DNA from 4 places in the Brevibacillus sp. WF146 genome. Region 4 is predicted to be linked to each of the others. Evidence: riboswitches for the same ligand, from Rfam matches in the RefSeq annotation. Region 4 holds a riboswitch; each other region holds the start of a gene.
The links. Region 4 has a riboswitch for S-adenosylmethionine ahead of A6764_RS05160 (MetQ/NlpA family ABC transporter substrate-binding protein). Riboswitches for the same ligand answer to the same signal wherever they lie in the genome.

Region 1: linked by a shared signal. The riboswitch ahead of A6764_RS04490 (2,3-diketo-5-methylthiopentyl-1-phosphate enolase) and the one ahead of A6764_RS05160 (MetQ/NlpA family ABC transporter substrate-binding protein) in region 4 are both predicted to bind S-adenosylmethionine.
Region 2: linked by a shared signal. The riboswitch ahead of A6764_RS06510 (pyridoxal phosphate-dependent aminotransferase) and the one ahead of A6764_RS05160 (MetQ/NlpA family ABC transporter substrate-binding protein) in region 4 are both predicted to bind S-adenosylmethionine.
Region 3: linked by a shared signal. The riboswitch ahead of A6764_RS08020 (aminotransferase class I/II-fold pyridoxal phosphate-dependent enzyme) and the one ahead of A6764_RS05160 (MetQ/NlpA family ABC transporter substrate-binding protein) in region 4 are both predicted to bind S-adenosylmethionine.

Annotation. Positions count from the first base shown of each region.
Region 1 is NZ_CP109943.1:931,629-938,875, forward strand. Features, by position in the region: gene A6764_RS04465 (acetyl-CoA C-acetyltransferase) at 1-73, shown strand, start outside; gene A6764_RS04470 (acyl-CoA dehydrogenase family protein) at 117-1,895, shown strand; gene A6764_RS04475 (1,2-dihydroxy-3-keto-5-methylthiopentene dioxygenase) at 1,967-2,479, opposite strand; gene A6764_RS04480 (methylthioribulose 1-phosphate dehydratase) at 2,504-3,160, opposite strand; gene A6764_RS04485 (2-hydroxy-3-keto-5-methylthiopentenyl-1-phosphate phosphatase) at 3,157-3,834, opposite strand; gene A6764_RS04490 (2,3-diketo-5-methylthiopentyl-1-phosphate enolase) at 3,831-5,045, opposite strand; SAM riboswitch class I at 5,222-5,338, opposite strand; gene A6764_RS04495 (hypothetical protein) at 5,506-6,303, opposite strand; gene A6764_RS04500 (RNA polymerase sigma factor) at 6,437-6,952, shown strand; gene A6764_RS04505 (anti-sigma factor) at 6,930-7,247, shown strand, end outside.
Region 2 is NZ_CP109943.1:1,344,737-1,351,983, reverse strand. Features, by position in the region: gene A6764_RS06525 (family 1 encapsulin nanocompartment shell protein) at 1-564, shown strand, start outside; gene A6764_RS06520 (aminotransferase-like domain-containing protein) at 849-2,051, opposite strand; gene A6764_RS06515 (hypothetical protein) at 2,488-2,958, opposite strand; gene A6764_RS06510 (pyridoxal phosphate-dependent aminotransferase) at 3,253-4,437, opposite strand; SAM riboswitch class I at 4,541-4,652, opposite strand; gene A6764_RS06505 (efflux RND transporter periplasmic adaptor subunit) at 4,821-6,053, opposite strand; gene A6764_RS06500 (efflux RND transporter permease subunit) at 6,067-7,247, opposite strand, start outside.
Region 3 is NZ_CP109943.1:1,625,104-1,632,350, forward strand. Features, by position in the region: gene A6764_RS08005 (hypothetical protein) at 1-1,376, shown strand, start outside; gene A6764_RS08010 (DUF5665 domain-containing protein) at 1,380-1,712, opposite strand; gene A6764_RS08015 (pyridoxamine 5'-phosphate oxidase family protein) at 1,863-2,321, shown strand; SAM riboswitch class I at 2,411-2,525, shown strand; gene A6764_RS08020 (aminotransferase class I/II-fold pyridoxal phosphate-dependent enzyme) at 2,622-3,788, shown strand; gene A6764_RS08025 (trans-sulfuration enzyme family protein) at 3,785-4,987, shown strand; gene A6764_RS08030 (YhcN/YlaJ family sporulation lipoprotein) at 5,021-5,629, opposite strand; gene A6764_RS08035 (PhoH family protein) at 5,826-7,157, shown strand.
Region 4 is NZ_CP109943.1:1,055,755-1,063,001, reverse strand. Features, by position in the region: gene A6764_RS05170 (methionine ABC transporter permease) at 161-823, opposite strand; gene A6764_RS05165 (methionine ABC transporter ATP-binding protein) at 823-1,860, opposite strand; gene A6764_RS05160 (MetQ/NlpA family ABC transporter substrate-binding protein) at 1,897-2,721, opposite strand; SAM riboswitch class I at 2,874-2,990, opposite strand; gene A6764_RS05155 (sigma-54-dependent Fis family transcriptional regulator) at 3,216-4,937, opposite strand; gene fdhA (formaldehyde dehydrogenase, glutathione-independent) at 5,191-6,405, shown strand; gene A6764_RS05145 (MIP/aquaporin family protein) at 6,486-7,247, shown strand.

The DNA.
Region 1 (7,247 bases), 120 kb from region 4:
CGGCAGGTACGGCGTCGTGACGATGTGCATCGGCGGCGGCATGGGGGCCGCCGGCGTGTTCGAAATGCTGTAAGCACGGTGGAACACCCCAATTTTGAAAAAGGGAGAGGGATACGATGGCTGAAACGAAAGATCTGATCCGCGGCGGCAGCTTCCTGATCAATGCCGGTTCGCCGGACGACGTGTTCGCGCTGGAGGAAATCACCGACGAGCAGAAACTGATCGCGCAGACGACGGAGGATTTCATCCGTAACGAAGTGCGCCCGCACATGGAAGAGCTGGAGCACCAAAACTTCGAGCTGTCCGTATCGCTGTTGAAGAAAGCGGGGGAACTGGGCCTTCTGGCAGCGGACGTGCCGGAGAAGTACGGAGGTCTCAGCCTGGATAAGATCAGTTCCGCTCTGCTGGGAGAAAAATTTGCACTGGGGCGCGGGTTTGCGATTACGTTTGGGGCGCACGTCGGCATTGGTTCCCTGCCCATCGTGTACTTCGGCAATGAAGATCAAAAGCAGCGCTATTTGCCCGATCTCGCCACCGGAAAGCGGATCGCCGCGTACTGCCTGACGGAGCCGGGCTCCGGTTCCGACGCGCTCGGCGCCAAAACCACGGCAAAATTGTCCGAAGACGGCACGCATTACATTTTGAACGGAACCAAGCAGTTCATCACAAACGCCGGTTTTGCCGATGTCTTCATCGTCTATGCGAAAATTGACGGGGAACATTTCTCCGCGTTCATCGTGGAGCGCGACTTCCCGGGGGTATCGGTCGGCGCGGAAGAGAAGAAAATGGGCATCAAGTGCTCCTCGACCCGTCCGCTCATTCTCGAAGACGCTCGCGTCCCGGTGGAGAACCTGCTGGGAGAGCCGGGGAAAGGGCACGTGATCGCGTTCAACATCCTGAACGTCGGGCGGTACAAACTGGCCGTCGGAACGGTTGGCTCCGCGAAACACGCCCTCCATCTGGCGACCACCTACGCCAAGGAACGCAGGCAGTTCAAAACGCCAATCGCCAACTTCACCATCATCAAGAACAAATTGGGCACCATGGCGGCAAAGATCTACGCTGCGGAATCCTCGGTGTACCGCACGGTCGGACTGTTTGATGCCGCCCTCTCCGCTCTTGGCGAGAAGGCGGAGGACGGCCGTGAAGTGGCCAAGGCCATTGCCGAGTATGCGATCGAATGCTCCATCAACAAGGTATTTGCTTCGGAAGTGCTGGACTACTGCGTGGACGAGGGCGTACAGATCCACGGCGGATACGGCTTTATCCAGGAATACGAGATCGAGGGCATGTACCGCGATTCCCGCATCAACCGCATTTTCGAAGGAACGAACGAAATCAACCGCCTGCTGATCCCCGACATGCTGGTGAAAAAGGCGATGAAAGGGGAACTGCCTCTGCTGCAAGCGGCCGCCGGCCTGCAGGAAGAGCTGATGAGCTACTATCCGGAAGAAATCGAGGAAGCGCCGCTGGCGGTGGAAAAACACCTGATCGGGATGACCCGCAAGATCATCCTGATGGTGGCCGGTTCCGCGCTGATGAAGTACCAGCAGGCGATTGCCAAGGAGCAGGAGCTCTTGGCGCTGGCCGCCGACATGCTGATCGAGCTGTACGCGATGGACAGCGTCGTGAAGCGGACGGAAAAAGCGATCGCGAAAAACGGCGTGGAGAAAGAGCGGCAAAAGCTGGATCTCGCCACCGTGTACGTGCACGAAGCGTTTGACAGGATCGAGGCCTGGGCAAAAGAGGCGCTGGCGGCGATGGAGGAAGGCGACGATCTCCGCATGCGCCTGTCCATCCTGAAAAAGCTGACCCGCCGGACGCCGATCAACACCGTCCACCTGAAACGGGTCATCGCCGACCGCGTCATCGAAGCGGACGGGTACGTGCTGTAACTTACGAAAAGGAAAGAAGCCGAGGGGGACGCCCCTCGGCTTCATCGTTTCATCGTTTCATCGTTTCCGGTTTAGTAGATCGCTTCCCAGCCGGCCGGAGTGACGAACAGGCGGATCGCCTTGATCTTGCGGTCGTCCATCAGCGTGAAGTAATGGCGGTAGTAGGACGGGACGGAGATCAGGTCGCCCGGCTCCATTTCCACGTCAAAGTAGCGGCCGTCCTTGCCTTTGATCGCGAAGATGCCGTGGCCGTCCACGCAGAAGCGGCACTCGTCGTCGGTGTGATGGTGTTCCGCTTTAAATTTGACCAGCAGCTCATCCAGGTTGGGCGTTTGGTCGGAGAGGACGATGATGTCGGCAGTGAGATAGCCGCGCCGCTTGCTGATGTCGTCGATTTCCGGGCGGAACGCGTCGAGAATCTGCTGCTTTTCCTCGTCGGTCAGGTTGTAGTTGTCGCGCAGGTTGGCATCCAGGCGGTCCACCCCCCAGTGTTCATAGATGATTTCTTGGGTTTGCAGGAATGTAGAAACCTCCTCCGGTGCCGTAATGTACTCGTTGTTGTCGTGAAAACGAACTTTTGCCATGATACAATACCTCCTCCAATGATTTTAGCTGGTATGTGTGAAGGACACGGCGGTCTGGCGAAGCTGCAGCCAGCGCACGTGGTACTCAAACAGGAATTCGAACGACTCCAGGTGGCGCTTCGCCTCGAAGTCGTTGGCGCCCCAGGCATAGATGCCGTGGTTGCGGATCAGCACGCCGGGGACATCGGGCGTGATCACTTTGTCGATCGCGGCCGCCAGTGTCGGAATGTGGGCAAAATTCTCGACAATCGGAATGGTAATGCAGGCGTTTTCCTCCCAGATGCCCAGTCCCTTGATCAGTTCCTGCCCCTGAATGGAAAAGGCGCGCTGCCCGAAGTAGAGTTCGGACACGAGGTTGTTCCACACCGTATGCACGTGGAAGCAGGCGCCCGCCTGCGGAATGCGCTTGTAGACCACGGCGTGGATCAGCGTTTCCGCCGAGGGCTTGAGCGCTGTCGGTTCGACCGGGCGGGACTCCCCGTCGACCACCAGGTAGTCTTCCGGGGAGAGCTTGGTCTTGTCTTTTCCGCTGGCCGTCACGGCAAACTGCAGCGGATCGTCGGAGAGCTTGATCGAGAGATTGCCGCTGGTACCGGGAAACCAGTCGCGGCGGGCAAACGTCAGCTTCGCTTCGTCCAGCCGGCGAAACGCGTCTGCGCGTTGTTCCAGTGTGACTGTCATGGTGAGCCGACCTCCTGTTGGGTTCGTAAATCCTGCAAAATGGCGATGACGTCGTGGAAGGTGGCAAACGTCCGATGCGGCAGGCCCAGTTCAGCGCATTTTTGCGCGAGCAGCGAACGGGCGATGACGAAATCGGCAATCTTGGCACCCGCCAGATCGGTGACGGAATCGCCGATGACCACGCGGAAGTGGCGGTCCGGATCGTATCGCCGGATGATCGTCGTTTTGCACATGCCGCAGTCGTTGTCGCAGTGTTCGTCGCAGCGGTGCGGCCAGGTGATGGTGATGCGCTCGCCGCTGAAATCGCTGCCGTTGCAGTAGATGGGCACGTTCAGCTCAAACGGGGCGAGGATCGGCTCCACGAAAAAGTCGATGCCGCCGCTGGTGATCAAAAGCTCGATGCCTTCGTCCCGGCAAAAGCGGACGAATTCGGCAAAGCCGGGGCGGATCACTGCTTCGCCCACGATGAAGTCGACAATCTCCTGCCTGAGCGAGGAGGGGAGGAGCTGAAACAGCTGGCCCACGCCTTCGCGGACGCTCACCTGCTGGGAAAGGATCTTTTCCGTCAGCGCCTCCCACTCCGGGGGAGCAAAGCGGCGCATGATGGCGACGATGTTGTCCTTTTCCGTAATGGTGCCGTCAAAGTCGCAGAACAGCACGAGTGATCTGGTCATCGTCCGCTCCCCCATTTCTCCAGGGCTGCCGCCAGTTCCGGCGACTCGGCTGCCGCGTCGGCGAGCGAGCGTCCGGCGACGACCGCTTCGATGGCGGCCACAAACGCGCGTCCGCCCGCCGTCGCCCCGCCGGGATGGCCGTGAATGCCGCCGCCGGCGTTGACCACCTGATCCTGTCCAAAATCTTCGTACAGTTGCGGCACCAGGCCGGGGTGAATGCCCGCGGACGGGACCGGGAAGGCGCGCCGCATGCCGTGCAGGGGAGCGGTCAGATGCTCCGCCAGGCGCAGGGCTTCCGCTTTGTCCAGGGCCACGCTGCCGTACGGCGACGGGAAGAGCACCAGGTCGGCGCCGGCGATCCGCATCAGTTTGCCCAAGAGCAGCGGCGTGGCGATGCCGTAGTCGGGCGACGGGTAGAACGCGCCCGCCAGCGCCGGATGGGCCATGATCGGCACGCTGACGTCCGGATCGGCTGCCAGGCGGTGCAGAGCGTCGAAGCCGAACGCCAGCACGTTGAACAGCAGGCAGTCGGCGCCGGCCTCCACCGCCCGCTTGGCCCGCTCGTTCAACTCGTGCACCGGACCGGTCAGATTGGCCGCATAGAGGACGGGTTTGCCGGTCTGTGCTTCCGTTTCCGCGGCAATCTGCTTGAACGCCTTGATCCGCTCCAGAAACGGGGCGCGGTCATCGGCGAAAAAGATTTCGTCGTCCTTGACCAGGTCCACGCCGCCCAGCGCCTGGGCGCGGAACTGGGCTTTCAGATCGTCAAACGGCATTCCCAGGCAGGACTTGAAAATGCTCATCAGGAGCGGGCGGTCATGCACGCCGAGCCGTTCGCGAAGGCCGTCGATGCCGAAGCGGGGGCCGGGAAAGCCGTTGAGGAACGCTTCCGGGAACTGCACGTCGATCAGCTTGATCTTGCCGTCCATGGAGAGCTTGCCGAAGATGCCGGTCAACAGCGACGGGATGTCGGCGGTAAAGTTGCGCACCGGATAGCTTACGGTGATCAGGCCGCGCGTTTCCCCGTTTTCCCGCGTCTCCAGCGGTTGGGTGTCCACCGCTTCGCCCAGGTACGGTTTCAGTTCCGCCTGTTTGGCGGCAGGCAGGTCGGTCCAGGTGCCGACGGTCATCCCGACGGCGATCCCCTCTGCTTTTTTTCGCAGGTCTTTCGCTTGTGTCAGATAGGTGACGAGGATGCGTTGTTCGTTCATGGATGGGATGATCCTCCTTTGTTGTGCCCTCCCGGCCGCCGGGTCCTTCACGCTGTCCCGGCGATTGCCCGCGCTGCCCCGGGGAGGTGCCGCGGGCGAGCCGACGGGGCCGCTGTGTTCCAACAAAAAACCTCCCCATGGAGGAGGGGAGGCGGTTGTCGTTCAGTCAGCGTCTCCTCTCATCTCTCGGAAAAACATTTCCGCAGGATTTAGCACCGTTACGCCTCCCTGCCTGGAAAGCGCCGGTTGCCGGGCATCATAGGGCCAGTCCCTCAGCCAGCTCGCGATAAGAGTGTGAATCGTTCGCTATGCGGTTTTGCTTGGTAGATACCCCCATGATATGACGTTCCTCTCAGGGAGTCAACCCTTGATTGGGGGAAATGTGCGGCGCTGTTGAAAAGCCGGCAGGGTGCGCGGCCTGGGTTCGTCCGGCCGTATTGAGCGCGGCCTTTGCGCCGGTTCAGCGCTGTACGTGCACGTTTTGGAGAAGCGGCCACAGTTCGGACGTTTCGTCCACCCCCCACCAGAAGATGGCATCGCGTACAAACGCGCATCGGTGTGCAGGCGGAGCGGCGGCCAGATAGGCGCGTATGTCGTCCAGCGGTATGTGATCCCTGCTGGTGCCGGCAAACGGGAACACGTAATCAGCAGCGGGCTTTCCGTCAATTGGCACGACTCCCAACCCGTCGATGGTCGGAATCCAGCCTGCGGACCGGCGCTCGCTCTCCAGGTCGTTCAGATACCGCATGACGCCGGGAATCGGTTCAAGGCCCAGGTCTGTCCGCATGTGATGCAAAACGGTCTGGCGACGCTGAAAGTAGTTTCGTAACTGCGTGTCTGTTGACTCCTCATGCCGACTTTCTGCGAGATTGGCCCAATACCGTTCCCATTGCTGTGGGGTGCGGACGGACACCAGACTGCCAAGGTCGCCTGCGGATTCGATCGTCACAACCAGGCGGAAAAAATCTTCCAGATTGCGTGCGATAATGCGCAAGGATGGGTCGTCCGTCGGGCTGACGCAGACAATGGGCGCCTCTGTCAGGTCTGTGATGCGGCCGAAATCGGTCAGAAAGCCGTAATGAATGCCGTCGCAGCCGGTCTCGGCAAAGACGTGCAGGTCGGGCGGCGTGTTCCAGTAGCGAAAGCTATTGTTCGCAAACCGGAAATGGATATACTCCAGCGGGTTGTCCAGTCCTTCCCGTATAATTTTTTGCTCCAATGCCCGCACGTGCTCCAGCAGGTCGATGCCATAACCCATCAAATCGCTCCTTGGACACCGTGTTATAATACCCCTTATTTTACCATAAACCTCAATCTTTTGAAAAAATGCTGCGGCGCGGTGGAACTTTTTCCCGCCATGTGCGTGGATAGGAGTGAAAGGGTGTGAATCCGTGGAAAAGGTCGGACTGGAAGACGTGTACCGCTTGTACGTCAACGACATATACCGCTACCTCTGCCGATTGACCGGTGACCGGGTGCAGGCGGAAGACCTGACGCAGGAGACCTTTTTCCGGGCGTATCAATACCTGGATGCCTACCGGGGGGAAAAGGTGCGCCCCTGGCTGTTCAAGGCGGCCTACCACACGTTTGTGGACTGGCATCGGAGGCGGAAGAAGCGTCCGTGGCGATTGGTGGAGACGATCCCGGAACAGCCGGACGGGGCGGCGGCGGACCCGGTGCGGGCGCTGCTGAGCCAAGAGGCGTGGTCATCGCTGCGGACGTGCCTGGACCGGCTGCCGGAGAAGCAAAAACAGGTGATCCTGCTGCATTGCGGACAGCTCAGCTACGCGGAAATCGCCGAGGTGCTGGGCATCGACGCGGCGGACGTAAAGCGCTCATTGTTTCGCGGGCGGCAAACACTACGCAGAATGTGGAGGGATGAACATGACGACGGACAAGGCAAATGAAGAGCGGGAACGGGAACTGCTGGCATATCTGCGCGGTGAAATGACGGAGGAAGAAGCCGCCTCTTTCCGTGCGAGGATCGCAGCGGACGAGCTGTATGCGGAACGATTGGAGGAGCTGCTGCTGGGCAGCGGCGGACAGGAGGAGAGAGAAACGGACGTGCTGTCCGAAGAGACGCAGCGCGCCATCCTCCGCCGCAGCAAATGGCGCCACAGGCTGGGCAACGCGGCTTACACGGTGGGCATCTCGCTTCTCGTCGGGGCGGTCCTGATGTTTGCCAACGGGTGGATCGGCTGG
Region 2 (7,247 bases), 290 kb from region 4:
CGCGACGTCGCCCAGGCCCGCACCCTGGGGATGCCGCTGGACATGAGCGCCGCAGCCAATGCGGCCGCAGGATGCGCCCTGATGGAAGACGACCTGATTTTCAACGGCTCCGCGGAGTTTGATCTGCCCGGCCTGATGAACGTCAAGGGTCGCCTCACCCACCTGAAGAGCGACTGGATGGAATCCGGCAACGCGTTTGCCGACATCGTCGAGGCCCGCAACAAGCTGTTGAAAATGGGACACAGCGGCCCGTACGCGCTGGTCGTCTCTCCGGAGCTGTACTCGCTTCTGCACCGTGTCCACAAGGGGACCAACGTCCTGGAAATCGAGCACATTCGCAATCTGGTGACCGACGGGGTGTACCAATCCCCCACCATCAAGGGACGCACCGGCGTGCTGGTCGCCACCGGCCGGCACAACCTGGACCTGGCGATCGCCGAAGACTTCGACACGGCGTTCCTCGGCGACGAGCAGATGAACAGCTTCTTCCGCGTTTACGAGTGCGTCGTGCTCCGCATCAAGCGGCCGAGCGCCATCTGCACGCTGGAAGAAACGGAGGAATAAGTCCCGGACCCCGGACGCGGGGCTTTCTCTTCCTGCGAATCAACCAAAAAGTGAGCGGCTGTCTCCCATTCGGGGAGCAGCCGCTCTTCTTTTTCCTGCCCAGGCTGTGATCATCTTCCCTTACTCCGCGACAATGCGATGCAGGACGCCACGATCAGGACTCCGCCAAATACCGTGAGCAGATCGGGCACTTCCGCCCAGAACAAGAAGAGTCCTCCATGACAGAGGACTCTTTCGTGTGAGGATCACGCTGTTCCAGCAGCCGCTTTCGTACGGTCGGCTGCTTACTGCGCCGCAACGGCGGTGTATGCGGCAAATGCGCTGTACAGGCGGCTGATGGCCAGCTTGGTATCTTCCCTGTTCAACAGGGTGTAGTTTAGCCGCATCGTGTTCACCTGCGGTTCGGCCGCGTAAAACGGGATGCCCGGAACGAACGCGACGCCTTCGCGCACGGCCTGGGCGAGCAGTTTTTCCGAATGGACGTGCTCCGGCAGCTTCACCCAGAGGAACATGCCTCCCCGCGGCTTGTTCCAGGTAACGCCGCTCCAATTCTGGCTGGCCAGGAGCTGGTGCATCCATTCCATCCGCTCCTGGTAGGCGGCGCGGATTTTGCCGATGTGGGCGTCCAGATCGAAGTGGGACAGCAGTTGATGCAGCGCGATCTGGTCAATGGAGCTGGAGTGCAGGTCGACCGCCTGTTTCGCTTTGACCATCGTCTGGATCACCTGAGCGTCTCCGATCGCCCAGCCGATCCGCAGCGCCGGCGCCACCGTTTTCGAAAAGGTGCTGGTGTAGACGACCGCCGAACCGTCGGGATGCTGATCCAGCGAGAAGATGGTCGGATACGGCCCCTCCCCGTCAAACTGAATCTCGCCGTACGGGTCGTCTTCCAGGATCAGGATGTTGTTGTCGCGGCACTGGCGCAAGAGGCCGAGACGCCGTTCCAGACTCCATACCTTGCCGGTCGGGTTGGCAAACGTGGGAATCACATACGCCATTTTGGGACGGTACTGGGCGATCTTGCGGGCCAGATCCTCCATGTCCATGCCCTCGTCGTCCCCCTCCACCGGAACAGCGCGAATGCCGCGGAACTGAAAAAGCTGCACGGCAGCCAGATACGTGGGGTTTTCTACCAGCACGACGTCGCCTTCGTCCAGATAGACGCGACAGAGCAAGTCGACGGCCTGCTGGGAGCCGGTGGTCAGCAGCATGTTCTCCACGCCGACGTTCATGTTCTTTTGTTTCATCCTGGACGCCACCCACTCGCGCAGCGGCAGGTATCCGTCCGTCAGACCGTATTGCAGCGATTTCGGCCCTTGACTGAGCGCGCGGTCAAAAGCGCCTTTCATTTCTTCCAGCGGAAAAAACTCCTCCGCCGGCAGTCCGCCGGCCAGCGACAGCACCTGGGTGCCCTGCGTCAATTTCAGGATTTCCCGCACGGCCGAGGAGCTCAGTGCGTCAACCGAGTGTGAAAAAGAGTACTCCATGTTCCGTTCCCCCTTGATTGAGCTTATCCTTGTTGTATCACTCACGCCGGGAGAAGTCCAATCTATCCTTGCTATAAGTGGAATAGGTTTTGGCTATTGTTCTCTGATCTTCAAGTCTGCCCGTTCTACTATTTTGATAAACCATTCGATAGGTGATTCCAGATCGATGCCGGTGTAAAACCTTAGCGGATTCAGCGGGCACCACCGGTTTCGTTACGCCAACAAGCTCATGATCACAGCGAGGATGACCTTTTTCAACCTGGACTTCGCCAGCCGGCAGGTTCACACCCTCACCTGTGACAACTGCGGACTGATTCATTGGCTTGCCAAGAACATTGATCGCCTGCGGGATTCGGGCAAGCAAAAAGGGAAGCGTGAACCGCTTCCCGTCTACTTTCTCTGGAACGTTTTCGTCTCTTTGGCACGCCAGATTTCCCTACGCGATGCGAACAACCTGTGCCTTTTCCGTCTGCGGCAGGAACGGCAGATCGACGTGTTCCCGCGCCACGTCGAAGCCAATGTCTTCGGCAAGCAGCAGCGCTTCTTCACGGAACGTCGGCGTACAGCTTCCTTCGTTCAACTGGCACAGCCGCTTCAGGCGCTTCAGCCGCTCCGCCATCTTCTCCGCGCGCATCACCTCGTTGCGCAGCTCGCATACGTTTACGTGCACCGCGTCGGCAATCATGCTGATGTCATTGACATGGACAATGAGCCGCTTGCCCTCCTCCGTGACAAAACCGAGCGAGCAATACTGCGCGCCGGACATCTCCAGCCGCGTGAGAACGGCGTTGGCAAACTCCTCGCCGGACCGCAGGCGAATCAGGCCCGCTTCAACGGCGCCGCCTACCTTGCGCTCATTGGTGATGACCGTGTACATGTCGGTGTATCCGTTGATCTGATAGCGCATGACACCCTCCTGCCGAGCAAACGTGATCATTGAGATCAATTATCATTACCATACCTATCGTATAATGAAAATCATTATCTGTCAATGCTGAGAATGATTTTTACTGAGAATGGATTTTTTCGCATTGGCGCGGCATGGGTGATCGCCCCCGCCCTTTTCCATGCTATTCGCCCACCCGGTTTCGGGCTCTACGACACTCGCCTATTTGGGCCGGAAGTCACTTCAAAAAAATCAAACCGCCAAGGCCGTTCTGCGAACACCCTGGCGGTCAACTCTCATTCTCTAGGACATGAACTATTTTTTGCACGGGGAGAAAATACCCAAACGCTCAATCCGCTCCACCGCTTCCGCCAGCCGCTCTTCGCTGGCCAGCAGCGCGGCGCGGACGTATCCTTCGCCGGTGGGACCGAAGCCGACGCCTGGCGCGACGGCGACATGGGCCTTCTCCAGCAGCAGGTCGGCAAAATCGGCGGACGTAAACCCTTTCGGCACCGGCAGCCAGGTGAAGAACGATCCCTGCGACGGTGCCGCCTCCCAGCCGATTCGGTGCAGGTTGGAAAACAGTGCGTTGCGCCGGCTTTCGTAGACGGCGACCAGCTCGCGGACACACTGCTGGGAATCGGTCAGCGCCCGGGCCGCCGCCATCTGGATGGCGCCGAACAGGCTGCAGAAGTAGTGGTCCTGGATCAGGTTGATCAGCCGGACCAGTTCCCGGTTGCCGACCATCGCGCCGACGCGCCAGCCGGCCATGTTGTAGGTCTTGGACAGCGTGTAGAACTCCACGCCCACTTCTTTGGCCCCCGGCACCTGCAGGAAGCTGACCGGCTTCTTGCCGTCGAAGCTGATCGCTCCGTAGGCGAAGTCGTGGCAGACGACGATTTCGTGCTTGCGGGCGAAGCGGACCGTCTCTTCGAAAAATTCGAACGGCGCATTGACCGCTGTCGGATTGTTGGGATAGTTCAGGAACATCAGCTTGGCCTTGTCCAGATCCTCCCGGGCCAATTCGCCGTAATCCGGCAGGAAGCCGTTCGCGGCGCGCAGCGGCATCATCACCATCCGCCCGTCGGCGATCGCCACGCCCGACCAGTAATCGGGATAGCCGGGATCCGGCACCAGGGCCACATCGCCCGGATTGAGCAGCACCTGGCAGATTTCCACCAGTCCGGTCTTGCTGCCGAACAGGATGGCCACTTCCTCTTCCGGGTCCAAATCGACGTCAAACTCCTGCTTGTACCAGTGGGCGACGGCCCGTTTCAGCTCCGGACGGCCGCTGAACGGCGGGTATTTATGGTGGACCGGCCGGGCCGCATGGGCCTGCAGTTCCTCAACAATGTGCGGCGGCGTGGGCAGATCGGGGTTACCCTGCCCCAGGTTGATCACGTCATGGCCGGCGGCAATGGCTTTGTTCACTTTTGCCACCAGCGAGGCAAAAAACTGCGTCGGCAGTCGGTCAATCATGGCGGACGGTTGGATGCGCATCGGTCTCTCGTTCCTTTCCCTCGGGTAAATCGTGCAGACATCGGCACGTAGGCAAAAGCCCCTTTTTCCTGTACAGAAAAAGGGGCAGATCGACATCTCCACGTTCTTATCTGTCAGGAATGCTCCTGCTGGAATTGGCACAGCATCTGCCGCCGTACGGGCAGATCCGCTGCCGGGCTTCATCGGGCCAGTCCCTCCGCCTCTCTGGATAAGGTCATTGCATGCTATTCGGTTTCGATTGCGTCACAGCTTCATGCCAGCACACATCCGGCGGGACGGCGATCATGCCGGTCCCTCGTCACGACGTCCGTTCACGGTCACCGCAGCGTCCGGACTGCGCTGGTTGGTAATCTCTTTCATACTACTTGAGCAAAACGGCAGTGTCAAGATGTCGGCTGGATGTGCACTTTGGCGCCGTCCTTCAGCAGCGTCTGGCCGCGCACGACGATTTTCTCGCCTTCCTTCAGGCCCGCCTTTACCTCCACCAGATCGCTGGATTCGGTGCCGGTCTGGACTTCCACTTTTTTCGCCGTGTCGCCTTCCAGCTTGTAGACGAACCGCTTGCCGTTCTCGTCAAAGACGGCCTTGAGCGGCACCACCAGCATGTTGGCGGCCTGCTGTTTCGCAAACTGGATGCTGACGACCATGTCCGCCTTCAGCGAGGCGTCCTGCTTGGCCAGGGAAATCTCCACCGGATACGCGCGCAGCGTCTGGTCCATCACGGGACTGATCGCGCTCACCGTGCCGTCCAGCTCCTTGGAGAGGGCGGAGATCTGGATCTTCACCTTGTCCCCTTTTTTCACCGACGTTACTTCCTCTTCGGAGAGGTTGGCCTTGACGATCAGCGGGTCGGTATCCACGATGGTGACCACCGGCGATTGCGGCGAAGCCATCTCCCCTACCTGTCCGTTGACGGCGGAGACGAAGCCGGAGATCGGGGCGGTCACCGTCGCGTTGGCCAACTGTTCACGGGCGTTTTCCAGCGAGACGCGGGCCTGTTCCACGGATGCCTGGGTGACGGCCACTCCCGTCCGCTTTTCTGCCGCCTCCAGCGCCTGCTTGGCGTTGGCATACGCCGTCTGCGCGTTTGTGAGGGTCGCCTGTGCCTGTTCCAATTGCTGAGGAGACACCGCCCCCTGATTGTACAGTTCGGACATGCGCTGGTAGTTGCGTTCCGCGTCCCGCAGCGCCTGCTCGGCCTGCACCAGACCGTTTTTCGCCTGCTGCAGCCCTTGGCTGGTGGTGGCATCACTCTGCTTCAGGTTGGCTACGGCGAGGTCGTACGCCGCCTGCGCCTGCTGCACCGCATTCACCAGGTCCGTTTTTTCCAGGGAGAAGAGCACCTGTCCCTTTTGGACATACTGCCCCAGTTTCACGTTCAACTGCACGATCTTGCCGCTCACTTTGGGCGCCAAGGTGACTTCCTTGTTGGGGGCCAGTTTCCCGGTTACCCCCGCGCGCGTGGACACGCTTCCTTTTTTCACTGTATCGACTTGTACCGGCACCGGCTTGTTTTCCGTTTGCGTCTGCTGCGTGGCCGCATCCGGAGCCGTACAACCTGCCAGGGCGACTGCCAGGGCCAGCAGCAGCCCAAGACTTCCCTTGTTCATCTTCATACCGTGTAGCCTCCTATCCCAACGTCGGCATTTCCTGGCCGGCCGATTTTTTCTGCTTGCGTTTCTCTTTGCGATTGCGCCATTTTTGACCCAGATCGTCAAACCAGGAGTAGACGACCGGAATCAGCACAAGCGTGATCAGCGTGGAGAAGCTGAGACCGAAGATGACGACAACAGCCATCGGCGCCTGCGATTCGTTCCCGTCCCCGCCGCCAAAGGCAAGCGGCGTGATCGCCAGAATCGTCGCCAGCGTCGTCATCAGAATCGGACGCAGCCGGATCGGACCTGCCTGGAGGATGGCCTCGTTCCGCTCCACGCCCCGTTTGCGCAGTTGGTTGACGTAGTCGATCAGGACGATCGCGTTGTTGACGACAATCCCGATGAGCAGGATGTACCCGATCAGCGCCGGAACGCTCAGCGGATAGCCGGTCGTAAGCAGCCCCACGACCACGCCGATGAACGTCGGCGGGATGGAGAACATGATGATAAACGGCGTAAACAGGGATTCAAACTGGCTGGCCATCACCATGTAGACCAGCGCGATCGACAGAATGATCGCCAGTCCCAGGCTTCCGAACGACTCGGCCATCTCCTTGCTCTGTCCGCCGACTTCGATCGTGTAGCCGTCCGGCAGCGACAGCGCGTTCAGCTTGGCCGTCACGTCACGGGTAACGGAGTTCAGGTCGCGTCCGACAAACTCGCTGCTGATCGTCACTTCCCGCGTCTGGTTGGTCCGTTTGATCAGCTGCGGCACGTCCTTTTTGACGATCTCGGCGACGGAAGAGAGGGCGACCTGCGCGCCGCTCGCCGTCGGGATGCGCAGCTGCTGCAAGTAGCTGATGTCGTCCTGATACGACTTGGGCAGCATGATTTTCACGTCAATCTGGTCGTCTCCCGTCTGGTAGGTGGTGACCGTCATACCGTCAAACGCCGTGCGCACGTTGGACAGCACCTGACTGGTGGTCAGCCCGTACAGGCTCGCCTTTTGCGGATCGACCAGCACCTGCACTTCCTGGCGCGTTTCTTCCAGCGAGGTGGTGACGTTGCGCGTGCCCGGCACCTGCCTGATCTCACCGGCGATGATCGAGCTGATGTCTTCCAGCACGTCGAGGTTATCCCCGCGCACGCTCACTTCCAGCGGTGCCCCCATCGGGCCGCCCGACTGGTCCATTTCTTTTACCTCAATCTCCGCTC
Region 3 (7,247 bases), 570 kb from region 4:
TGAAGAAAATGGGAACCAAGCCCGTATTGGCAGTCGTGACTGCCGCGGCGCTCATCGGGGGAGTGACACCGCTCCTGGCCGACGCGAGCACCCTCGGAACCGAAACAAGCGGAACCAAGGTTGTCATGAACGATGAAAGCAAACAAGTCACCCGATACAATCTGAAAGAGCTGGCGGCAAACGATCCGGCGACCTTGAACATGCTATTGAAAACGCAGGCCGACCACCTGTATCTGGTCGTAAAAGAGATCGGTCTGGACGCCAAAATGCAGACGTACATCGAGGAGCATCCGGAAGAGTGGGAGCGCGTCTACCGCGAACACTACGCCGACATTTACCTGGAAGTCCGCTTTGACGTCAACAATCAAGGCTTCGTCAGCGTGAAGCCCGAGACCCACAACCAAACCACGTACATCAAAGGGAAAGTGTCCGACAATGTGACCAAAGTGGTCGTCGACAAGCCGAACGGCGGCACGATCGAAGTCGTTCCCACCGCGGAGGATACGTTCACCGTCAGCTTTTCCGCTATCGTAAGCGCCACGCCGCAGTACGCGACGGTCAAGGCGTACGTGGGCGACAAGTTGGTGGAAACCCGCAAGCTGCAGGTAAACACGGGAACCGCCGTGGAGACCGACGTGCTGATTCACGCCTTGGCGCTGTTGGATGGGAACAAACAGGAACTGAAAGTAAACGGCATCATCAGCCAGGAAGCGGACAAGGTGGTCGTGAAGTACGACGGCAAAACCAAAGAGGCGGACGTGAAAAAGCTGTGGAAAGGCGTCGGCTCTTACTCCGTCACCCTGAAGGGTGTACAGGCCGGCAAAGGCAAGGCGCTGGTCGAAGCCTACAAGGCCGGAAAGAAAATCGATTCCGAATCGGTGGAGCTGAAGGTAATCAACGCCGCTGACAGCGACAAGCCGCACAGCTACCGCATCGAGGGAACCGCTTCGATTAATGCAAAAGAGAAACAGATTCGCGTGAAAGGAAGCATTGACGGCCTCGACGATGAGGGCGGCAAGGGCAAGGTGAAGCTGTACGTCGTGGCGCCGGACGGCAAAAAGCACGAGGTAAAGGTGGATGGCGACGAGTTTGAGGTGAAACTGAGCTACAAAAACCGCTCCTACAACGCGAAAGCGGTACACCTCGAGCTGTACCTGGACGGCAAGCTCGTGGCCCAAGCCGACATTCCGCACAAAACGCCGGTCAACGGCGATGACGACGAGGAAGGCAAGGGGGAAGGCAAGGACAAGGATAAGCATTCGAAAGGCAACGCCTACGGCTATTGGAAAAAGCACGGCAATGACGACGAGGACAACCATGGCGGCAAGAACAACCATAAAGACGGCGACGACCGCGACGAGGACGATGACGAGTAAGGCTTACGGCCGATAGGCTTGCACGTAATCGATCAACTGGCGGATGTAATCGCCGATGATCGGGACGGACAGGAACTGGCTGAGGAAGGAGCCGAGCAGCGCCAGGACAATGGCCGTGCCGATCGTCAATCCCAGGCCCCGGGCAAGACCTGCGAGGAAGTTGATCCACAGCAGCTTGCTCGGGGCCGTATAGTTTTGAATCACGTCGGCCAGACGGATATCCTCCAGAAAGAGGGCGATTTTGTCCATCCGTTCGTTCAGTTTGCGCACTTCCTGAAGCTCTGCCAGCAGTTCGTCGATCTTGGCCAGCAAGCGGTCGGTGGGGGATGGGGGCATGCGGCTCTCCTCCTGTCTCGCGATCGTTCCCATTACGTATCAGTGTAGGAAAAAAACGGTGGAGAATCAAGGCGCCGGACGGAAAGGTTTGCCTATCGCCAGGCGGGTGGGTACAATAGACGTACATTCCCTTTTCAAGGAGGCATCGGAATGGCTGAAACCGTTTCCCAAACGCTTTCGGAGGAACTGTTCGCGCTTTTGCAGCAGGAGCGTTTTCTCACACTCGGGACCATCGACCACGAGACCGGCGCTCCGTCGCTCAGTTCCCTTTCCTGGACGTTTGCGCCGACGCCGCAGTTGATCCGTTTCGCGGTAGACAACCGCTCCCGCATTTTGGCCAACATTGCCAAGGAACCGCAGGTGGTGCTGCATTTGATCGGGGCTGGTTCCTCCTATGCCATCAACGGCAGGGCGACGATCAAAACGGAGCGGATGGAGAATGTTCCGCTGAAGCTGGCCATGGTGGAAGTGGCCATCGAGGCGGTTCGCGACGTGATGTTCTACGGCTCCCGCATCTCGGTCGAGCCCCAATATGAAAAGACGTACGACAAAAATGCGGCGGCCAAGCTGGACAACCAGGTGATGACCGCATTAAGGAACGCACAGTGATCGGGTACCAACGAGATGGAAAAACGGGTTGACAGGTACTTCCGATTCCGGTAGTATAAGGTCAACCAAAAGCAAATTGCATAGCAAACTTCTTATCCAGAGAGGCGGAGGGACTGGCCCGATGATGCCCGGCAACCAATCACCTGTGTACAGGGGATACTGGTGCTAATTCCTGCAGAGTGTAAACGCTCTGAAAGATGAGAAGGATTTGCTTACGTGAGCGTAAACAAAGCCTTCTTTTCAGAGAAAAGAGGGCTTTTTTCATTGCCCTCGGCCAATTCGTTGGAGGGAGAGATCCACATGCATCTGGAGACAAAATTGGTACAGGCGGGCGTCGCCAAAGACGAACGGACCGGAGCGATCAGCTTTCCCGTCTACTACGCCACCGCGTATCGCCATCCCGCCCTCGGTCAGAGCACGGGATACGATTACACGCGCACGGCCAACCCGACCCGGACGGTGCTGGAGCAGGCGATTGCCGAAGCGGAAGGGGGAGACGCCGGGTTTGCCTGCGCTTCGGGCATGGCGGCGGTTCACACGGTCATGGGGCTGTTCTCCCAGGGAGATCACCTGGTCGTATCGCTCGATCTGTACGGCGGGACGTACCGGTTGTTCGAGCAGGTGCTCTCACGCTACGGGCTTCGCTTCAGCTACGTCGACCTGCGCGACGTGAAGAACTTGGAAGAAGCGATTCGCCCAGAGACGCGGGCTGTCTTTGTGGAAACGCCGACCAATCCCCTGATGCAGATCACCGACATCGCGGCGGTGGCGGAGGTGGCCAAGCGGAACGGGCTGTTGACCATTGTGGACAACACGTTCATGACGCCCTACTGTCAGCGGCCGCTGGGGTTGGGGGCCGACCTGGTGCTGCACAGCGCGACCAAATACCTCGGCGGACACAACGACGTCCTCGCCGGACTGATCGTCACAAAGGGCGAGGAGTTGTCCGAAAAGATCCGGTTTTTGCACAATTCCATCGGAGCGGTGCTGGGTCCCCAGGACTGTTGGCTGCTGCTGCGGGGGATGAAGACCCTGGCCCTGCGGATGGAACGCCATCAGGCAAACGCCTATGCGATTGCGCAGAAACTGCGGGAACACCCTGCCGTGACGGACGTCTTTTATCCCGGCTTGGCGGAGCACCCCGGTTACGAGGTGCAGCGCAGGCAGGCCAGCGGGTTCAGCGGGATGGTCTCGTTCCGCCTCCGCTCGGCTGATCAGGTGGCGCCGTTTCTGGAGCGGCTGCGGATCGTATCGTTTGCGGAAAGCCTGGGCGGCGTGGAGTCGCTGTGCACCTATCCGGCGACGCAGACCCATGCCGACATCCCGCAGGAGATCCGCGAGTACGTGGGCGTGTGCGACCGGCTGCTGCGGCTGTCGGTCGGGATCGAACATCCCGACGACCTGATCGCCGATGTGTGTCAGGCGCTGGATGCCAGTCTCGCAGTGGCGGGAGGGAGTGTACGATGAACTTTGCCACCAAACTGCTGCACGGCACCAGTTGTATTGACCCGGTGACAGGGGCGGCCTCGGTGCCCATTTATCAGGCGTCCACCTTTCATCAGGCCGATCTGGACCGGCCCGGTGTCTACGATTACGCCCGTTCGGGCAATCCCACCCGGCATGCCCTGGAAGAGGCGATCGCCGTCCTGGAGGGAGGTGAGCGCGGATTCGCCTTTGCTTCCGGCATGGCGGCCATCTCCAGCGTGTTCATGCTGTTCTCCGCCGGGGATCACGTCGTGGTGGCGGAGGACGTGTACGGCGGCACCTACCGCTTCTTGACCAAGGTTCTTTCCCGCATGGGGATCACCGTCAGCTTTGTCGATACCACCTCGCTGGAGCAGGTGGAAGCGGCCATCCGTCCCGAGACCAAGGGCATCTACCTGGAAACCCCGTCCAACCCGACGCTGAAAGTGACGGATATCGCCGCTGTCTGCGCGCTGGCGCAACAGCGGGGACTGCTCGTGATCGTGGACAATACGTTCATGACGCCGTACTATCAGCGGCCGCTGGAGTTGGGCGCGGACGTGGTGATCCACAGCGCGACCAAGTTCATCGGCGGCCACAGCGACGTCGTGGCGGGGTTGGCCGTGACCAGGGAGGCGGCGTTGGGCGAGCAGCTCTACATGATCCAAAACGGCATGGGAGCGATCCTCGGCGTGCAGGATTCCTGGCTGGTGCTGCGCGGGTTGAAGTCCTTAAAAGCGCGCCTGGACGTCAGCACGCAGACGGCGGAAAAGCTGGCCCGTTGGCTTTCCACACACCCGGCGGTCAGCCGCGTCTACTACACCGGATTGCCGGAACACGACGGACATGACCTGCAAAACCGGCAGGCGAGCGGACACGGGGCCGTCCTCTCCTTTGACGTGGGCAGCCGCGAGCGGGCCAAAGCGCTGTTTGACCGCGTCAGGCTGCCGATCGTCGCCGTCAGTCTGGGCGCGGTAGAGACGATTCTTTCCTATCCGGCGATGATGTCCCATGCCGCCATGCCGCCTGCGGAGCGGGCACGGCGGGGAATTACGGACGGACTGATCCGCCTCTCCGCAGGGCTGGAGGACGCCGGCGACCTGCTTGAGGACCTGGGGCAGGCGTTGGACGCGCTCGGACCCGTAGAGCAGGCGGCAGACCGTGACGCGGCAGACGATAAACAGGCATTTTCCTGGGCGTAAGCCCGGAAAATGCCTGTTTTGTTTGGGGCGAGGTCAGCGGTTCACCGGGATTTTTTCGTTTCCCTGCGGTTTGGCGTTGCTGCTCTTGTTGATCCGCTGCTCGTTTTCCCTGGACGGCGTCTCTTCCCGCTTTCTCACGTCGCGCGGGAACTGCGGCATGAGCCGTCCGACGATGTCACCCAGTTCTTCGGCAAATCCGGCCACGGGATGGCCGCGCTGGATGTCGGCGGCCATTTCCCGCAGCCGCTGCACGATGTCGGGGTCGGCAGTGACGATGGCGTTCGCCCCTTGAGGATCCTCTTTCAGCGCCTCCGCCACCGAGTATTTGATCACGCCCACTTCCGGCCGGTCGAGATGGGCGTTGACATCAATGCCGACGACGGCCCACTTGCCCAGAACCACCGCTGTTGCGTTGTTGACGTTTTTCACCCGCGTGGCCAACTGCACCAGCCGATTGGCGGTTGCCTGCGGCGACTGGTTGTAGGCCGGGGACGGGGCGGTTTGCTGGACGCGCTGCGTTTCCGGCACAGCGCGGCCGGGCTGCGGAGCCGCCTGGTTGGCCGGCGGCTTGTTGCTCGACATGCAGGCGGAGAGGAGCAGGCTGACGCTGAGAATACAGATAGCTGTCCGTTTCACGGTCATACTTCCTTTCCCTGGTTTGCTGCAGTACGGCTGCATGGTTAGTCGTATTGTGTTCTGCCTACCCCGTTTTCATTCCCCCGCCTCTCGTCTATCCGTCCACCCCCCGTCATACACTGTAGTACATCGCGTTCGGGCAGCAGAGCATCCGGTCCCCAACTGCATACGATAGAGAAGATGGGTAATAGGAGGCGAGAATTTGAAGAAAATCTACGTACTGGACACCAACGTACTCCTGCAAGATCCGCGGGCGATGTTTTCCTTTGCGGACAACGAGATCGTCCTGCCCGCCGTGGTGTTGGAAGAAATTGATTCCAAAAAGCGCTACATGGATGAAATTGGCCGTAACGCCCGTTACGTGTCGAGGCTGTTGGACAGTTTCCGCGAACTGGGCCATCTGCATCAGGGCATTACGCTGGAGACAGGCGGTCTGTTTCGCGTAGAGTTGAATCACTCCTCGCTTCACAAGCTGCAGAAGCAGTTTACGGAATTTACCAACGACAACCGGATTCTGGCCGTAGCGCTAAATCTGCAGGAAGAGGAAAACCTGGCCCCAACCCCCCGTCCCGTCATTCTCGTCAGCAAAGATGCCCTGATGCGGGTCAAGGCGGATGCGCTTGGCCTGAAAGCGGAAGACTTCTTGTCCGACCGTGTCGTCGAGCACTCCAGCATTTACGCCGGGTGCCAGAAGCTGACGGTGGCTTCCCACATCATTCAAACCTACTACGCCTCCCGCAAGCTGAACCTGTCGGCCTGTTTTCCCCGTACCCGATTTTATCCGCACCAGTTTCTGATTTTAAAAGACGAAATCAATCCCTCGATCTCCGCAATCGGCAAGGTGGACGCGGAAGGCAGGACGCTGGAGATGCTGGTGACGAACGACGATCCCGTCTGGGGAATTCGCGCCCGCAACGTGCAGCAGCGCATGGCGATGGAACTGCTGCTGCGGGAGGAGATTCCGCTCGTCACCATGACGGGCAAGGCCGGAACCGGCAAAACGCTTCTGGCGCTGGCGGCGGGGCTGCTGCAGATCGAGGACCTGCAGACGTACAAGAAGCTGTTGGTGGCCAGACCCATTGTTCCCCTGGGGAAAGACATCGGCTTCCTCCCCGGCGAAAAGGAAGAGAAACTGCGGCCGTGGATGCAGCCGATTTATGATAATTTGGAATATTTGTTCAACACCAAGCATCCGGGCGATCTGGACAAGATCCTGGCCGGCATGGGAAGCATCCAGGTCGAGGCGCTGACCTACATCCGCGGACGCTCCATTCCCGGTCAGTTCATCATCATCGACGAGGCGCAGAACCTGACCAAGCACGAGGTGAAGACGATCCTGACCCGGGTCGGCGAAGGATCGAAAATCGTGCTGATGGGAGACCCGGAGCAGATCGACCACCCCTATCTGGACGAAAGCAACAACGGCCTGACCTACGTGGTGGAGATGTTCAAGGCCCAAAAGCTGGCCGGCCATATCAAGCTGGAAAAAGGGGAACGCAGTGTGCTGGCCCAATTGGCGGCCGATTTGCTGTAGGGATGCATAGAAAACAAAAAAAGGAGCACACTGTAGGATGTCGGGCCCGATGATTGATGGATCAACGGCGAAAAGCCTTGTCAGGAGGCG
Region 4 (7,247 bases):
GGTCTGCTCTCTGGACCAAGCAGCGATAGCCGTTTTCCCTTGTTGTGACCTTTTCACGCGCCGTACAACAGACAGCCGGCACGGATACCGGGATACCGAAACGGAATGACCCGCGCCAGTCATCGACGCGGGTGGAGATGTGTGCCGGAAGCCAATTGGCTTACGCGGTTTTCTTCAGCTTTTTGGCCGCCCAGTTGCCGAGCGATTGGATTGCCTGCACCAGGCAGATCAGAATGATGACCGTCATGATCATCACTTCGATATCCCACTGCTGATAGCCGTAGCGCAGCGCCAAATCACCCAGACCGCCCGCGCCAACCGCTCCCGCCATCGCCGTCGCCCCGATCAGGCCGATGGTCGCGATGGTCAGACACAAGACAATGCCCGGTCTGGCTTCGCGAATCATGATGCGGAAAATGATTTGCGAGCGGGAAGCGCCCATTGCCTGATACGCCTCAATCACGCCCCGGTCCACTTCGAGCAGCGCCGTTTCCATCAGGCGGGCGATATACGGCGTGGTATACACGATAAGCGGCACGATCGCGCCCTCAACCCCGATGGAGGTGCCGACGACAAACTCTGTGAACGGGATGATCGCCACCATCAAAATGATGAAGGGAAGCGAGCGAATCACGTTGATGATGACGTTGAGACTGTGATAGACCCACTTGTTGGGGGCAAGGTGATCCGGACGGGTAATGACCAGCAGCACCCCCAGCGGAATGCCCAGCAGTGTGGAGATGAACAAGGAGATCCCGACCATGATCACCGTTTCTTCAAAAGATTGATAAAACAGCGGCAGCAGTTCCACCAGTCGATCCATTATCTCCCCACCTCCTCTTGCGATACGACATCCACCCGGTACACGGACTCGCGCAGATAAGCGATTCCCTCCTGCACCGCTTTTTCTTCACCGGAAATATGCAGCAGCAGGATGCCGAGCGCGGTTCCTTTTATCGAGCTGATCGACCCGTACAGCAGGTTTGTCCTGACCGGATAGCGGGAGGCAAGCGTTCCCAGAACGGGATCGAGGGCCGCATCTCCGCGGAACGCGACGCGCAGGATGTACGCGCTGGGACCGGCGTTCTTGATTTTGGCCAGCATCTCTTTCGGGACCTGGTCATCAAAGACCGTCTTGATAAAGTTGCGCGTCGTCGGCTGCTGCGGATTGCTGAAGACATCCAATACCGTTCCCTGCTCGATGATGACCCCGTTTTCCATAATGGCCACGCGGTCGCAGATTTTTTTGATCACCTGCATCTCGTGGGTGATCAGCACAATCGTCAGGTTAAACTTTTGGTTGATGTCCAAAAGCAGGTCAAGAATCGACTCCGTGGTTTGCGGGTCAAGCGCCGAGGTCGCCTCGTCGCACAGCAGGATTTCCGGATCCATGGCAAGCGCCCGGGCTATCCCCACCCGCTGTTTCTGCCCGCCCGACAATTGGGAGGGGTAGGCGCTCGCCTTGTCTTCCAACCCTACCAGGCGCAGCAGTTCCTCCACTTTTTTTCGAATCTGCTCTTTCGGCACCCGATTCATCCTGAGAATTTCGGCGACGTTGTCAAAAACGTTGTACGACGACAGCAGGTTAAAGTGCTGAAAAATGACGCCGATCTTTTTGCGGGCGTGGCGCAGTTCCTTCTCGGACAGCTTCAGCATGTCCTGCCCGTTGACCACGACCGATCCGCTTGTCGGCTTTTCCAGCAGGTTGATCGTTCGGAGCAGGGTGCTTTTCCCTGCTCCGCTGAACCCGATCACGCCGAAAATTTCGCCTTTGTTGACGTGGAGCGTTACGCCTTTCAGTGCTTCCACCTGTTTGCTGCCAACCTTGTACGTCTTGTGAATATTCGTTAGCTGTATCATCTGCCCATGCTCCTCCCTGTTGGGACGTTTCCCTCCTTACCAAGAAGGGAGCACCGATCCGGAAAACTCTTCCTCGATGAACTTCTTGACTTCCTCCGAGCGGTAGATCTTGACCAGTTTTTGATAGACAGGGTTGTCCTTGTCCTTCTCGTTTACGGCGAGAATGTTGACGTACGGGGAGTCCGGCCCTTCGGCAAAAATCGCGTCTTTTTTCGGGTTGTACCCCGCTTCCATCGCAAAGTTGGTGTTGATGCTTGCCGCGTCCAGGCTTTTCAGCGTCCGGGCGAGCAGTGCCGCCTCCAGTTCTTTAAAGACCAGCTTTTTCGGGTTTTCGATGATGTCCTGCGGCGTTGCTTTGTTGCCGACGCCGTCTTTCAGCTTGATCAATCCCGCGGCCTGATAGAGCTGCAGGGCGCGCGCCCGGTTGGTCGGGTCGTTTTGGATGCCGACCGTGCCGCCTTCCGGGATGTCCTCCACCTTCTTGTACTTGGTGGAGTAAATCCCCATCGGGAAGGTGACGGTTTTGCCAATTTCGACAATATGAGTTTTGTGATCTTCGTTAAATTTCTCTAAAAACGGAATGGTTTGAAAGCTGTTTACGTCAATGTTTCCTTTATCCAGCGCCTGATTGGGAAGAACGTAGTCGTTGAACACGACGACTTCGATGTCCAATCCTTCTTTTTTGGCCACTTCCTTTACCTTGTTGAGGATTTGTTCGTGCGGGCCGGCGGTGACGCCCACTTTGATCGTTGTTTTTTCCCCAGCCGGTGCGGCCGAATTGTCCGACTTGTTTCCTCCGCAGGCGGAAAGCAGCGTGGCGATCACAAGCAGCATGATCAACAAGAAACGCGTTTTTTTCATGATGGTCTTCTCTCCTTTTCTCCGATGAAACGATGTATGAATGCATGATGGGAAAACAACGGCGTCGATGTGAACGCATCCTCTCCTTTCAATAAAAAAACCTCTTACAAAGAAGAGGTAAGGGCAGCAAGCCGCCTGCTGCGTAAATACCTCTCTTATCTTTCGGAATCGAACCTAGCGGAATCGATCCGTTGGATTTGGCACCACAAATGTTCGTTTAGGTTGCCGAGGCTTCACAGGGCCAGTCCCTCCACCTCTCTTCATAAGAGATCATCCTATCCAGTTGTAAGTGCAATTCCGATTTGATTAGTTGGATTATAACGTGTCCGCAGGTGTCTGTCAATGACTTTATCGTTTATTGTCGCTATGTATTGAAAATTGTCAAAACGAATCGAATCAGGTCGCAAAACGAACGAAAGAGGCGGAAAGCCGCCTCTCCTTGGTCCCCCGAGCGAGTCGCCGAAGCGATCCACGAACAGTCCTTGGCCGAATCGCTACGGTTGAAAGATCTTGTACTCCTGCATTTTGCGATAGAGCGTATTGCGGCTGATCTGAAGCATTCGGGCTGCCTTGCTGATATTCCAGCGGGCCAATCGAAGCGACTGCTCGATCGCCTCTTTTTCCAAAACCGGTAAGGAAGGAACCTTTTGTTGATGTTCCTCCTCCCGTTCTTCCGTTTCAAACTGAAGATGTTCGGGACCGATCGAATTCCCTTCCGCCAAGAAGACCGCCTGGTTTAACACGCTGTACAGCTCCCGTACGTTTCCCGGCCACGAATAGGCACGCAGCTTTGTCTGTGCTTCCGCGGAAAGTGTGATCGCAGCAGAGCCGCTCATCGTCCGGAGAAGATGTTCCGCCAGCTCAATCACATCGCTCCGCTTGCGAAGCGGCGGCAGGGTTATCTGAATTCCTTTCAATCGGTAGTAGAGGTCGGCCCGGAATCGATTCGCCTTGATCTCTTCCCGCAGGTCCTTGTTTGTTGCCGCGATGATGCGGACATCGACCGGTTTGCTTTTCACACTGCCCACCGGGGTAACCACTTTCTCCTGCAGGACGCGGAGCAGCGCCGCCTGGGCACGGAGGGACATGTCGCCGATCTCGTCCAAAAACAGCGTTCCCTGATGCGCCGCTTCGATTTTCCCGATATTCCCCTCGGCTTTCGCTCCCGTGAAGGCACCTCCCTCGTATCCGAACAGTTCGCTTTCGATGATCGTTTCCGGAATGGCGCTGCAGTTGACGGCAATAAACGGATGCCGCGCTCGCAAACTGGCGGAATGAATGGATTGGGCAAACAGTTCTTTGCCCGTTCCCGTTTCGCCCAAGAGAAGAACGGACAGATCCGTTTCCGCCACTTTTTGTGCCAGCGCCTTGGCGCTCTGCAGACTGGGACAAGAGCCCGCTATCCGCTCAAATGTGTGCAGCGGCTGTCTGGCCGCATCCTTCGTGAGCACCGCAACAGACCGCCAGATTTTGCGCGTATGGTCCACGATGGATTCGATTACGAACCCCTTTTTCTCTCGGAATTCCTTGCCCACGCAATCCTTTCCCAGTATGCGCCGTGCCGCTTGATTCGCACGAATGATGCGGTTGTCGCCGTCGAGGGTCAGAAGCGGGGTATGAAGCCGATTGGACGTGTGTTCCAGTTCCTTCAGGGTGATGAGGTGTTCGTGCTTGACCTCTTCCAGCAGAAGGCGGTTTTGCACGGATTCCGCAATGAACTGCACAAGCGAGGAGAGAAAGGGATGGAATTGGTCCCTCGTCGCACTGATGTTGATCGCCCCTGCCAGTTCACCGGCGGGCGTAAACAGGGGGGACGCGGCGCACGTGAGAAACCGGTTCTGAACAAAGAAGTGCTGTTCGCCGTGAATACGCACGGACATTTTCTCCTCCAGGGCGACTCCCATCGCGTTTGTCCCCTTCTTTTTCTCATGCCAATTCGCCCCTACGCGCAGGTGCAGCTTTTTGGCCTGGCTGTCAAAGTCGGGATCGCTTCGTGTATGGAGCACGACTCCCTGGCGATCGACCAGCAGCGCGATTTGGCCGCTTTTCCTGAGAGAGGGGGTCAACTTCTCAAACACGGCGGCCACGTGGCAAAGCAAAGCGTGATTCTCCTGCAGCAATTCGTGTACCTGTCGGTCGGGAAGGAGCTCATCCTCGACGGCATCCATCGGTGTGAATCCAAACGAATAGCATCGTTTCCACGAACGCTGTATCATTTGCTGCTCTTCCAGAGGCGTAAGAGATGACAACAGGATCACCTCCAAACAAGCAATGGGATGGTGCACACCCAGTATATCACAAAATATTTGTATATTTGCTCAATATTTGCGCAGTTTGTTGTTTCAAAGTGGAGCAGTTCACCATCCCCCTCTGCGAAAGCGCTGTCACGATCGGCGATCTGGGTCTGGCATGCCTTTTGCTTTACATGTCCTGCGCAATCCCATTCATGATAAGTAAGGAGGAATTGGCATGGCAAGCAACCGGGGAGTCGTCTACATGGGACCAGGCAAGGTAGAGGTGCAGGACATTTCGTTTCCGGATTTGGTACTGCGGGACGGGCCGGGGGTGAATCCGCTGAACGTCGGCCGCAAATGTGACCACGGCGTGATCCTGAAGGTGGTGACGACAAACATTTGCGGAAGCGACCAACACATGGTGCGCGGCCGCACCACGGCGCCCCCCGGACTCGTCCTGGGCCACGAAATTACGGGAGAGGTGATCGAGGTCGGACGCGATGTGGAATTCATCAAAAAAGGCGACCTCGTTTCCGTGCCGTTCAACATTGCCTGCGGACGTTGCCGGAACTGCAAGGAACAAAATACCCATGTCTGCCTGAACGTGAACCCGGATCGTCCCGGATCTGCCTACGGGTATGTCGACATGGGCGGCTGGGTAGGCGGTCAATCGGAATACGTCATGGTTCCCTATGCAGACTTTCAACTGCTGGCATTCCCCGACAAGGATCAGGCGATGGAAAAAATCCTCGATCTGACCATGCTGTCGGATATTTTCCCGACAGGGTACCACGGTGCCGTCAGTGCCGGCGTGCGTCCCGGCTCTACCGTCTACGTCGCCGGAGCAGGGCCGGTTGGGCTTGCCGCTGCCCATTCCGCCCAACTGTTGGGCGCATCCGTCGTCATTGTCGGCGACTTGAATCCCGCCCGGCTGGAACAGGCGAGAAGCTTTGGATGCGAAACCATCAACCTGAGTGAACACGACAACCTGGGAGAACAAATTGAACACATTCTGGGCGTTCCCGAAGTGGATTGCGCGATCGACTGCGTTGGTTTTGAAGCGCACGGTCACGGTCGCGACCATTCCGAGGCACCCGCCACCGTGCTCAACTCCATTATGGAAATTACCAGAGCCGCAGGCCGACTCGGCATCCCGGGGCTGTACGTGACGGGTGATCCTGGCGCCGTGGACGAGGAGGCCAAGGTGGGGACATTGAAAATTCGCATCGGCCTGGGCTGGGCAAAAGCCCATACCTTTGTCACCGGACAGACGCCGGTCATGAGATACCACCGCGAGTTGATGATGGCCATCCTCCATGGCAAGGCGCAGATCGCCAAAGCGGTCAATGCCACCAAAATTTCGCTGGACGAAGCCCCGAAAGCCTACAGCGACTTTGATAAAGGGGCGGCGAGAAAATACGTGATTGATCCCCATGGCTTGGTCAAGTAACGCCCTCCGCCTGCGTGAGGCTGTCCCCGGCGGGGATTCCATCGGTTGCAGGAATGGTGCGAAGGAAAGGTGGTGTGACCATGGAGCATCCACCTGCTTTATGGAGGCGGAGTCTCGCTGAGTTTGTCGGTACGGCCCTGCTGGTGCTCATCGGCCCGGGCAGTGCCGCCTTTCACGGAATCCTGTCGGCAAAGGCGAATCACCCCACCACGTTGGCCGATATCGGCGTCATCAGCCTGGCTTTTGCCATCATCGTCACCGCGATGATCTACACCTTTGGAAACGTATCCGGGTGCCACATCAATCCGGCGGTGACCATCGGATTGGCGGCGGCGGGACGCTTTTCCTGGAGGGACGTCCCCGCCTACGTGACGGCGCAGTGTGCGGGAGGAATCGCGGGCGCCCTATTGATCCTGGTCGTGCTGGGCACGGACGGAGCCGTCATCGGAAATCTCGGCGCCACCGTCCTTTCGCCGACCACCGGATACGTGCAGGGCATTGCCATCGAAGCGCTGGAGACCTTTATTCTGATGCTTGTCATAATGGGAGTGGCCGTCGATTCGCGGGCGCCCCACGGATTCGCGGGACTGGTCATCGGCCTGACGGTTGGCGGCATCATCATGATGACGGCCGGACCGACGGGTTCCTCCTTCAATCCGGCCCGAACCTTCGGCCCTTACGTGGTGGACAGTTTGGCAGGCGGAACCGTGGACTGGAGCCATTTTCCCGTCTATGTGATCGGTCCCCTGCTCGGCGCCGTCCTGGCTGCCTTCACCTATGAGGCGATTTCTGCGCCTGCGCGCGGTGCCGCTTCCGGGAGAACCACAGATACAGGCAGGTAA